3 regions of the Streptomyces sp. NPDC013187 genome follow, and region 2 is predicted to be linked to each of the others. Evidence: predicted binding sites of a transcription regulator. Region 2 holds the regulator's gene; each other region holds the start of a gene.
What was found. The regulator HrcA, encoded in region 2, represses chaperone genes, less so after heat shock. The targets are predictions, from matches to a motif close to TTNGCACTCNGNNNNNCNGAGTGCNAA.

Region 1 (3,274 bases), on a different contig from region 2:
CCGCGCACCGCTGGGATCTGCGCAGGACCCCGTCCGCCGCCCCGCCCGCCCCCGCGAAGAAGCCCAGGATCAGAACCCGCAAAGGCTTCGAGGTGGACGGCCACCGCGAGCTGGACCTCCCGCCCGTCTTCACCAGGATCCCCACCCGGGACAAGGTCGTCTTCCTCACCATCGACGACGGCGCCGAGAAGGACCCGGCGTTCCTGCGGATGATGAGCGACCTGGACGTCCCGTACAGCGCCTTCCTCAGCGGCTACCTGGTCAGGAACGACACCCCCTACTTCCGGAAGATGCAGTCCCGGGGCGTGGCCCTGCACAACCACACCCTCAACCACCCCAACCTGCGGGGTATGTCCTACCGGGCGCAGAAGCGTGAGATCTGCGGCATGCAGCGCTACATGGAGAGGCGGTTCGGCAAACGCCCCACCCTCTTCCGCCCGCCCTACGGCAGCTACGACCGGGCGACCCTGAGGGCTGCCAGGAAATGCGGCATCGCGTACGTGCCTCTGTGGAACGAGGAGGTCTTCGCCGACCACTGGGAGTACCGCGACGGGGGCCGGAAGCTGCATCCGGGTGACATCGTCCTCACGCACTTCCGGGGGCGTGACCAGTGGAAGGGCACAATGGCCGACATGGTCCGCCGCTTCCTGAACAAGGTCACGGCCCAGGGGTACGCGGTCGGGCGGCTGGAGGACTACCTGTGAGGCGCCAGGCCGCCGTACTGCTGTGCGTGGTCCTGCTGGCCGGCTGTTCCGGGGTGGCGGGTGAGCGGCGGGGCATCGCCGACGGCCGGGCCCGGGACCCGGCGCGCGAGGTGAGCGACGCGGGTCGGCTGCCGCCCGTCGTGGACCATGTCGCCACCCGCGAACCCGTCGTCTTCCTCACGTACGACGACGGCGCCGAACGCGACCCCCGCTTCGTCGGCCTCGTCCGCGAACGACGGCTCCCGGTCAGCATGTTCCTCACGGACAGCGTCGTGGGACCCGGCTACGGCCACTTCGCCCGGCTGCGCGCGGTCGGCGCGTCCATCCAGAACCACACCCTCGACCACCCCGCCCTGCGTGGCCTGCCCTACGCCGGCCAGCGCGCCGAGATCTGCGGCCAGCAGCACAAACTCCGCTCCCGCTTCGGCATCGTCCCCCGCCTCTTCCGCCCGCCCTACGGCACCTACGACCGGGTGACCCTGCGCGCCGCCGCCGACTGCGGCATCACCGCGGTCGTCCTGTGGCGCGCGTCCCTGAGCGCCGGCGGCGAACTGACGTACACCCGCGGCGAGCCCGGCCTGCGGGCCGGCGACATCGTCTCGGTGCCGTCGGGCGGGACGGGGCAGCCGACCCTGGCCGAGCGGACCGTGCGACTGCTGCGCGAGATCGAGGCGAGGGGGCTGCGGGTGGGGCGGCTCGAGGACCACCTGGAGAAAAGACCGGCCCGACGCGCCGCGGGCAATTAGCAGTCCGCTTGACCGAGTGCTAATCGCAGTCATAGTCTCGGCTCTGGCACTCCCCACTGGAGAGTGCCAACACAGCGACGGGCAGGTCCGGCACCCGCGACGACGGATCCACCTGGTCGCCACCTCAGACAGTTAACCCCGTGAGATCTCCGAAGGGGGAGGTCGGATCGTGACGACCACCAGCTCCAAGGTTGCCATCAAGCCGCTCGAGGACCGCATTGTGGTCCAGCCGCTCGACGCCGAGCAGACCACCGCCTCTGGCCTGGTCATCCCGGACACCGCCAAGGAGAAGCCCCAGGAGGGCGTCGTCCTGGCCGTGGGCCCGGGCCGCTTCGAGGACGGCAACCGTCTTCCGCTCGACGTCTCCGTCGGCGACGTCGTGCTCTACAGCAAGTACGGCGGCACCGAGGTGAAGTACAACGGCGAGGAGTACCTCGTCCTCTCGGCCCGCGACGTGCTCGCGATCGTCGAGAAGTAATTCACCCCAAGCACATTGCTTTGAACTGCGCCCCTGGCCCCCGCGATCGCTATTGAGCCGGGCGCCCGGGGCGCAGTGCCGTTACCCCTGATTCCGGAAGAGGGCTCACGCTCCCATGGCGAAGATCCTGAAGTTCGACGAGGACGCCCGTCGCGCCCTCGAGCGCGGCGTCAACAAGCTTGCCGACACGGTCAAGGTGACGATCGGCCCCAAGGGCCGCAACGTCGTCATCGACAAGAAGTTCGGCGCTCCCACCATCACCAACGACGGTGTGACCATCGCCCGTGAGGTCGAGGTCGAGGACCCGTACGAGAACCTCGGTGCCCAGCTGGTCAAGGAGGTGGCGACCAAGACCAACGACATCGCGGGTGACGGTACGACCACCGCGACCGTGCTCGCCCAGGCGCTCGTGCGTGAGGGCCTGAAGAACGTCGCCGCCGGTGCCTCCCCGGCCGCCCTGAAGAAGGGCATCGACGCCGCCGTCGCCGCGGTCTCCGAGGAGCTCCTCGCGACCGCCCGTCCGATCGACGAGAAGTCCGACATCGCCGCCGTCGCCGGTCTGTCCGCCCAGGACCAGCAGGTCGGCGAGCTCATCGCCGAGGCGATGGACAAGGTCGGCAAGGACGGTGTCATCACCGTCGAGGAGTCCAACACCTTCGGTCTGGAGCTGGACTTCACCGAGGGCATGGCCTTCGACAAGGGCTACCTGTCGCCGTACTTCGTGACGGACCAGGAGCGCATGGAAGCCGTCCTGGACGACCCGTACATCCTCATCACGCAGGGCAAGATCTCCGCCATCGCGGACCTCCTGCCGCTGCTGGAGAAGGTCATCCAGTCCAACGCCTCCAAGCCGCTGCTGATCATCGCCGAGGACGTCGAGGGCGAGGCCCTCTCCACCCTCGTCGTGAACAAGATCCGCGGCACCTTCAACGCCGTCGCCGTGAAGGCCCCCGGCTTCGGCGACCGCCGCAAGGCGATGCTGCAGGACCTGGCGATCCTCACCGGCGCCACGGTCGTCTCCGAGGAGGTCGGCCTCAAGCTCGACCAGGTCGGCCTGGACGTGCTCGGCTCCGCCCGCCGCGTCACCGTCACCAAGGACGACACCACGGTCGTCGACGGCGCCGGCAACAAGGACGACGTGCAGGGCCGCGTCGCCCAGATCAAGGCCGAGATCGAGTCCACCGACTCCGACTGGGACCGCGAGAAGCTCCAGGAGCGCCTCGCGAAGCTGGCCGGCGGCGTGTGCGTCATCCGCGTGGGTGCCGCCACCGAGGTCGAGCTCAAGGAGCGCAAGCACCGTCTGGAGGACGCCATCTCCGCGACCCGCGCCGCGGTCGAGGAGGGCA
Region 2 (3,274 bases):
GACGACCCCCGGACCCCCGGCAGCAGCCCGGACCGCCCCCGTCAGCGCCCGTTGAACGCGTCCTTCAACCGCGAGAACAACCCCTGCTGCCCCGGCCGACTATGCCTGCCCGGGGGACGACCCCCGGACCCCCGGCAGCAGCCCGGACCGCCCCCGTCAGCGCCCGTTGAACGCGTCCTTCAACCGCGAGAACAGCCCCTGCTGCCCCGGCCGACTGTGCCTGCCCGGGGGACGACCCCCGGACCCCCGGCAGCAGCCGGACCGCCCCCGTCAGCGCCCGTTGAACGCGTCCTTCAACCGCGAGAACAGCCCCTGCTGCCCCGGCTGGAACTGCCCCGTGGGGCGTTCCTCGCCGCGGAGTTTGGAGAGCTCTCGGAGCAGGCGTTCCTGCTCGGGGTCGAGCTTGGTCGGGGTCTGGACCTCGACGTGGACGATGAGGTCGCCGCGTCCGCCGCCGCGCAGGTGCGTGACGCCCCGGCCGTGCAGCGGGATCGACTGGCCGGACTGGGTGCCCGGCCGGATGTCGACCTCCTCCATGCCGTCGAGCGTCTCCAGCGGCACCTTCGTACCGAGGGACGCCGCCGTCATGGGGATCGTCACCGTGCAGTGCAGGTCGTCGCCGCGCCGCTGGAACGTGCTGTGCGGCAGCTCGTGGATCTCGACGTAGAGGTCACCGGCCGGACCGCCGCCGGGACCGACCTCGCCCTCGCCGGCGAGCTGGATCCGCGTGCCGTTGTCGACACCGGCCGGGATCTTGACCGTGAGCGTGCGGCGGGACCGGACGCGGCCGTCGCCGGCGCACTCCGGGCACGGGGTCGGGACGACCGTGCCGAAGCCCTGGCACTGCGGGCAGGGGCGGGACGTCATGACCTGGCCCAGGAAGGACCGGGTCACCTGCGACACCTCACCGCGGCCGCGGCACATGTCACACGTCTGGGCGGAGGTGCCCGGGGCCGCGCCCTCACCGCTGCAGGTGTTGCAGACGACGGCCGTGTCGACCTGGATGTCCTTGGTCGTACCGAAGGCCGCCTCGTCGAGCTCGACCTCGATACGGATCATGGCGTCCTGGCCGCGGCGGGTGCGCGAGCGCGGTCCGCGCTGCGACGCCGTGCCGAAGAACGCGTCCATGATGTCCGAGAAGTTCCCGAAGCCGCCGGCTCCGAAGCCGCCCGCGCCGCCGCCACCGGCCTGCGAGAGCGGATCGCCGCCGAGGTCGTAGACCTGCTTCTTCTGCGGGTCCGACAGCACCTCGTAAGCGGCGTTGATCTCCTTGAACCGCTCCTGGGTCTTCGGATCGGGGTTGACGTCCGGGTGCAGCTCGCGGGCGAGCCGCCGGAAGGCCTTCTTGATCTCTTCCTGCGACGCGTCGCGGCGCACGCCGAGTACGGCGTAGTAGTCCGTGGCCACTACGACTCCGCCAGGATCTGTCCGACGTACCGTGCCACTGCGCGTACCGCTCCCATCGTTCCCGGGTAGTCCATGCGGGTCGGTCCGACCACGCCGAGCTTGGCGACTGCCTCGCCGCCCGAACCGTAGCCGACCGACACGACGGACGTGGAGTTGAGTCCTTCGTGGGCGTTCTCATGACCGATCCGTACGGTCACGCCCGGATCCTTCGCCTCGCCGAGCAGCTTGAGGAGCACGACCTGCTCCTCCAGCGCCTCCAGCACCGGCCGGATCGTGAGGGGGAAGTCATGCCCGAAGCGGGTCAGATTGGCGGTGCCGCCGATCATCAGCCGCTCCTCGTTCTCCTCGACGAGCGTCTCCAGGAGTGTGGAGAGCACCGTAGAGACCGTACCCCGGTCCTCGTGCTCGAACGCCTCCGGGAGATCCTCCACCAGACTCGGCACATCCGCGAAACGGCGGTTCGCCACGCGGCTGTTGAGCCGCGCGCGCAGATCCGCGAGCGAGGTGTCGCCGAAGGGCGCCGGGCAGTCGACCACGCGCTGCTCGACCCGCCCGGTGTCCGTGATCAGCACGAGCATCACCCGCGCGGGCGCCAGGGCGAGCAACTCCACGTGCCGCACGGTCGAGCGCGTCAGCGACGGGTACTGCACGACGGCGACCTGGCGCGTGAGCTGCGCGAGCAGCCGCACCGTGCGCGCCACGACGTCGTCGAGGTCGACGGCGCCCTCGAGGAAGTTCTGGATCGCGCGCCGCTCGGGCGCTGTCATCGGCTTCACGCCGGCCAGCTTGTCGACGAACAGCCGGTAGCCCTTGTCGGTGGGGATGCGCCCGGCGCTGGTGTGCGGCTGGGCGATGTACCCCTCGTCCTCCAGGGCCGCCATGTCGTTGCGGACGGTGGCCGGGGAGACGCCGAGGCTGTGCCGCTCGGTGAGGGCCTTGGAGCCCACCGGCTCCTCGGTGCCGACGTAGTCCTGGACGATGGCGCGCAGCACCTGAAGCCTGCGTTCACTGAGCATCGCGCACACCTCCAGAAGTCTCCGTCTGCTTGCCCTGCCGGTCCGGCCTGGCACTCTGCGCGTGCGAGTGCCAGCATTCCCCGGCCCAGTGTACGGCGGTGGGGTACACCCCCGGCAAGGCTGGTCGTGCGGCGCCGTGCCCCGAGCGGGGCGCACCGCTAGCGTCGCCGTATGACGGTGACTTGGGAAGACCTCGGATGGGAGCGCGTGGCCGCCGGTGTGGGGCGGTGCCGGCTTCCGGTGTGGGACTGCACGGCGGGGCTGGTCGCCGGTGAGGGCGCGGTCCTCTTGATCGACGCGGGGTCGAGTCTCGCGGAGGGCGTGAAGTTGCGCGCGCAGGCGCGGTCGCTCACCGGCCACCGTGTGACACATCTCGCGCTGACCCATCCGCACTTCGACCACGTCTTCGGGGCGGCGGCGTTCCCGGACGCGGAGGTGTTCGGCGCGGTGGGCGTGGACGCGGTGCTGTCGCGAGTGCGGGACCGGGAGGAGCTGCGCGCGGACGCGGTACGCCACGGCCTGGCGGCGCCCACGGCCCAGGAGGCGGCGGAGCGTCTGGCCTCGCCCGGCCACCTGGTCTCCGGCGAGTGGACCCTCGACCTGGGCGGCGGCCGGCAGGTGCTGCTGGCGAACGTCGGCCCGGGGCACACCGCGCACGACCTGGCGGTGCTGGTGCCGGGGGATCCGGAGGTGGTGTTCTGCGGCGACCTGGTCGAGGAGTCCGGGGAGCCCCAGGCGGGCCCCGACGCGGTGCCGTCGCACTGGCCGGCCGCCCTGGACCGGGTGCTCGACCTGGGCGGCGAGGACGCGGTGTACGTGCCCGGTCACGGAGCGGTGGTGGACGCGGCGTT
Region 3 (3,274 bases), on a different contig from region 2:
CCCCGCGCCCCTAGGTATCTCGCCCAACCGGAGGTTTTGAAGTCATGAGCGTCACCGTTCGGATCCCCACCATCCTGCGTACCTACACCGGCGGGCAGGCCGAGGTCGCCGCCGAGGGCGCGAACCTCGGTGAGGTCATCGCCGACCTGGAGAAGAACCACACCGGGATCGCCGCCCGGGTGCTGGACGACCAGGGCAAGCTGCGGCGGTTCGTCAACGTCTACGTCAACGACGACGACGTGCGGTTCGAGCAGGGTCTTGAGACGGCGACGCCGGACGGTGCCGGTGTGTCGATCATTCCCGCCGTCGCCGGCGGCTGAACCGGTCGACCGGCTTGATTGTTACCTTCGGTAACGACGGTCACTGAGAGTTTATCGAATTGCCCCCTCCGTAAGAGAAGCGGAGGGGGCAATTCTGTGTGGTTGAGCGGGGTACAGTTGGGGAACGCGGTCTCGATCCTCTGATCGGAACCCTGAATTCCCGCTACGAGCCCGACAAGATGTAGCCAAAGTGTGTATGTCTTTTGCGGCTTTTGTTCCCTTTGTGTGGCCCGACTTGCCCTGAATTCGGGCGAATTCTCCCCACATTCCGGACCCTGCGCGTCCAGAATTCTCGTCCGATTGACCTGTTGCAGACGGCAGTTGGACAGATACATTCAGCCGCGGTCGACGCGTTCCGGCGCACGCCCCCAACCGTGGGGGGTGAGGTCTGACCCGGGTCCGCGAAGTGTGGATCTGTGCAAGGGCCAGTAATAGGGGAGTTAGGCATGGCTCAGGGCACCGTCAAGTGGTTCAACGCGGAGAAGGGGTACGGCTTCATCGCGGTCGACGGTGGTGCGGATGTTTTCGTCCACTACAGCGCGATCCAGATGGACGGCTACCGCACCCTTGAAGAGGGCCAGCGGGTCGAGTTCGAGATCTCGCAGGGTCAGAAGGGACCGCAGGCCGACATGGTTCGCGTCTCTGCCTGAACGCGCACCACGACCACAGCTCAGCGATCGGTCTTCTCTGAAGGGCCCGCACCCCCCCCGGGGGGTGCGGGCCCTTCGGCCTGTTCGCACGCCCTGTCGGACCGTGTTCGCGGGCGGCTGACGCCCCCGCCCGATCCGCGGGAGGCGCTTGCGCCCGCCCGTCACCCGACCGCCACCCCTCGACGAGCACTCGCTACGCGAGCGCGCCTTGCACTCTCGGGGGTCGAGTGCTAATCATTGCGTTAGCACTCTGAAGGTGAGAGTGACAACGTAAGGACCGGGTCGGTGAGGCCCGCAGGCCGGGTGGGGAAGGAACCCACGAGGCAAGCGAGCCGTCCGTCGCGGGCGCGGGCGCGGTCCGAAGTAATCACCCCCAGTCCTGGAGGGACCACTTCACATGGCCAAGATCATCGCGTTCGACGAGGAGGCGCGGCGCGGCCTCGAGCGCGGCATGAACCAGCTCGCGGACGCCGTCAAGGTGACGCTCGGCCCCAAGGGCCGCAACGTCGTCCTCGAGAAGAAGTGGGGCGCGCCCACGATCACCAACGATGGTGTCTCCATCGCCAAGGAGATCGAGCTCGAGGACCCGTACGAGAAGATCGGCGCCGAGCTGGTCAAGGAAGTCGCCAAGAAGACGGACGACGTCGCCGGTGACGGTACGACCACCGCGACCGTTCTCGCCCAGGCCCTGGTCAAGGAGGGTCTGCGCAACGTAGCCGCCGGCGCCAACCCGATGGCCCTCAAGCGGGGTATCGAGAAGGCCGTCGAGGCCGTCTCCGCCGCCCTGCTGGAGCAGGCGAAGGACGTCGAGACCAAGGAGCAGATCGCTTCCACGGCCTCCATCTCCGCCGCCGACACCCAGATCGGCGAGCTCATCGCCGAGGCGATGGACAAGGTCGGCAAGGAAGGCGTCATCACCGTCGAGGAGTCCCAGACCTTCGGTCTGGAGCTGGAGCTCACCGAGGGTATGCGCTTCGACAAGGGCTACATCTCGGCGTACTTCGCGACCGACATGGAGCGTATGGAGGCCGTCCTCGACGACCCGTACATCCTGATCGCGAACTCCAAGATCTCGAACGTCAAGGACCTGCTGCCGCTCCTCGAGAAGGTCATGCAGTCCGGCAAGCCGCTGCTGATCATCGCCGAGGACGTCGAGGGCGAGGCCCTGTCGACCCTGGTCGTCAACAAGATCCGCGGCACCTTCAAGTCCGTCGCCGTCAAGGCCCCGGGCTTCGGCGACCGCCGCAAGGCGATGCTGCAGGACATCGGCATCCTCACCGGCGGCGAGGTGATCTCCGAGGAGGTCGGCCTCAAGCTGGAGAACGCCACGCTCGACCTGCTGGGCAAGGCCCGCAAGGTCGTCATCACCAAGGACGAGACCACCATCGTCGACGGTGCCGGCTCCGCCGACCAGGTCCAGGGTCGCGTGAACCAGATCCGCGCCGAGATCGAGAACAGCGACTCGGACTACGACCGCGAGAAGCTGCAGGAGCGCCTGGCGAAGCTCGCCGGCGGTGTCGCGGTCATCAAGGCCGGTGCCGCCACCGAGGTGGAGCTCAAGGAGCGCAAGCACCGCATCGAGGACGCCGTGCGCAACGCCAAGGCGGCCGTCGAGGAGGGCATCGTCGCCGGTGGTGGCGTGGCCCTGCTGCAGGCCTCCCAGGTCTTCGAGAAGCTGGAGCTCGACGGTGACGAGGCGACCGGCGCCAACGCCGTGAAGCTCGCGCTGGAGGCCCCGCTGAAGCAGATCGCCGTCAACGGTGGTCTCGAGGGCGGCGTCGTCGTGGAGAAGGTCCGCAACCTCACCGTCGGCCACGGCCTGAACGCCGCGACCGGTGAGTACGTCGACATGATCGCCGAAGGCATCATCGACCCGGCGAAGGTGACCCGCTCTGCCCTGCAGAACGCCGCCTCCATCGCCGCGCTGTTCCTCACCACCGAGGCCGTCATCGCCGACAAGCCGGAGAAGGCCGCCGCGCCCGCCGGTGGCGGTATGCCGGGCGGTGACATGGACTTCTGATCGACCCCCGGGTTGATCAACGTCCTTGCCGAGGGCGGCACCTCCTGTTCCGACAGGAGGTGCCGCCCTCGGGCGTGTACGGGACACGCGCGGGGCGCGTGGCCGGGATCACAGCGGGGGTGGGATGGCCGGGTGGGCCCGCATGGTTGAAGGTTAGGTCCTATGCGCATGCACATACCCTCTGGTATCCGAAAGTGAGCCCCTACGTGACTGTCGCCGCCTCCGCTTCCCGCGCCGCCGAAATCCTGTCCCGGCCCGTAACGCTGGGCGGCCTGACCGTTCCG

Region 1: groES (co-chaperone GroES) is a predicted target of HrcA. The motif match lies at 1,494-1,520, and genes of this name have one in related genera.
Region 3: groL (chaperonin GroEL) is a predicted target of HrcA. The motif match lies at 1,178-1,204, and genes of this name have one in related genera.

What each region holds. Positions count from the first base shown of each region.
Region 1 covers NZ_JBIBAF010000008.1:220,415-223,688, forward strand. The annotation lists gene ACFY5B_RS18890 (polysaccharide deacetylase family protein) at 1-704, shown strand, start outside; gene ACFY5B_RS18895 (polysaccharide deacetylase family protein) at 701-1,450, shown strand; gene groES (co-chaperone GroES) at 1,620-1,928, shown strand; gene groL (chaperonin GroEL) at 2,044-3,274, shown strand, end outside.
Region 2 covers NZ_JBIBAF010000002.1:71,342-74,615, forward strand. The annotation lists gene dnaJ (molecular chaperone DnaJ) at 271-1,407, opposite strand; gene hrcA (heat-inducible transcriptional repressor HrcA) at 1,407-2,423, opposite strand; gene ACFY5B_RS03525 (MBL fold metallo-hydrolase) at 2,595-3,274, shown strand, end outside.
Region 3 covers NZ_JBIBAF010000005.1:477,244-480,517, reverse strand. The annotation lists gene ACFY5B_RS13415 (MoaD/ThiS family protein) at 45-320, shown strand; gene ACFY5B_RS13410 (cold-shock protein) at 767-970, shown strand; gene groL (chaperonin GroEL) at 1,368-2,990, shown strand; gene ACFY5B_RS13400 (NADH:flavin oxidoreductase) at 3,197-3,274, shown strand, end outside.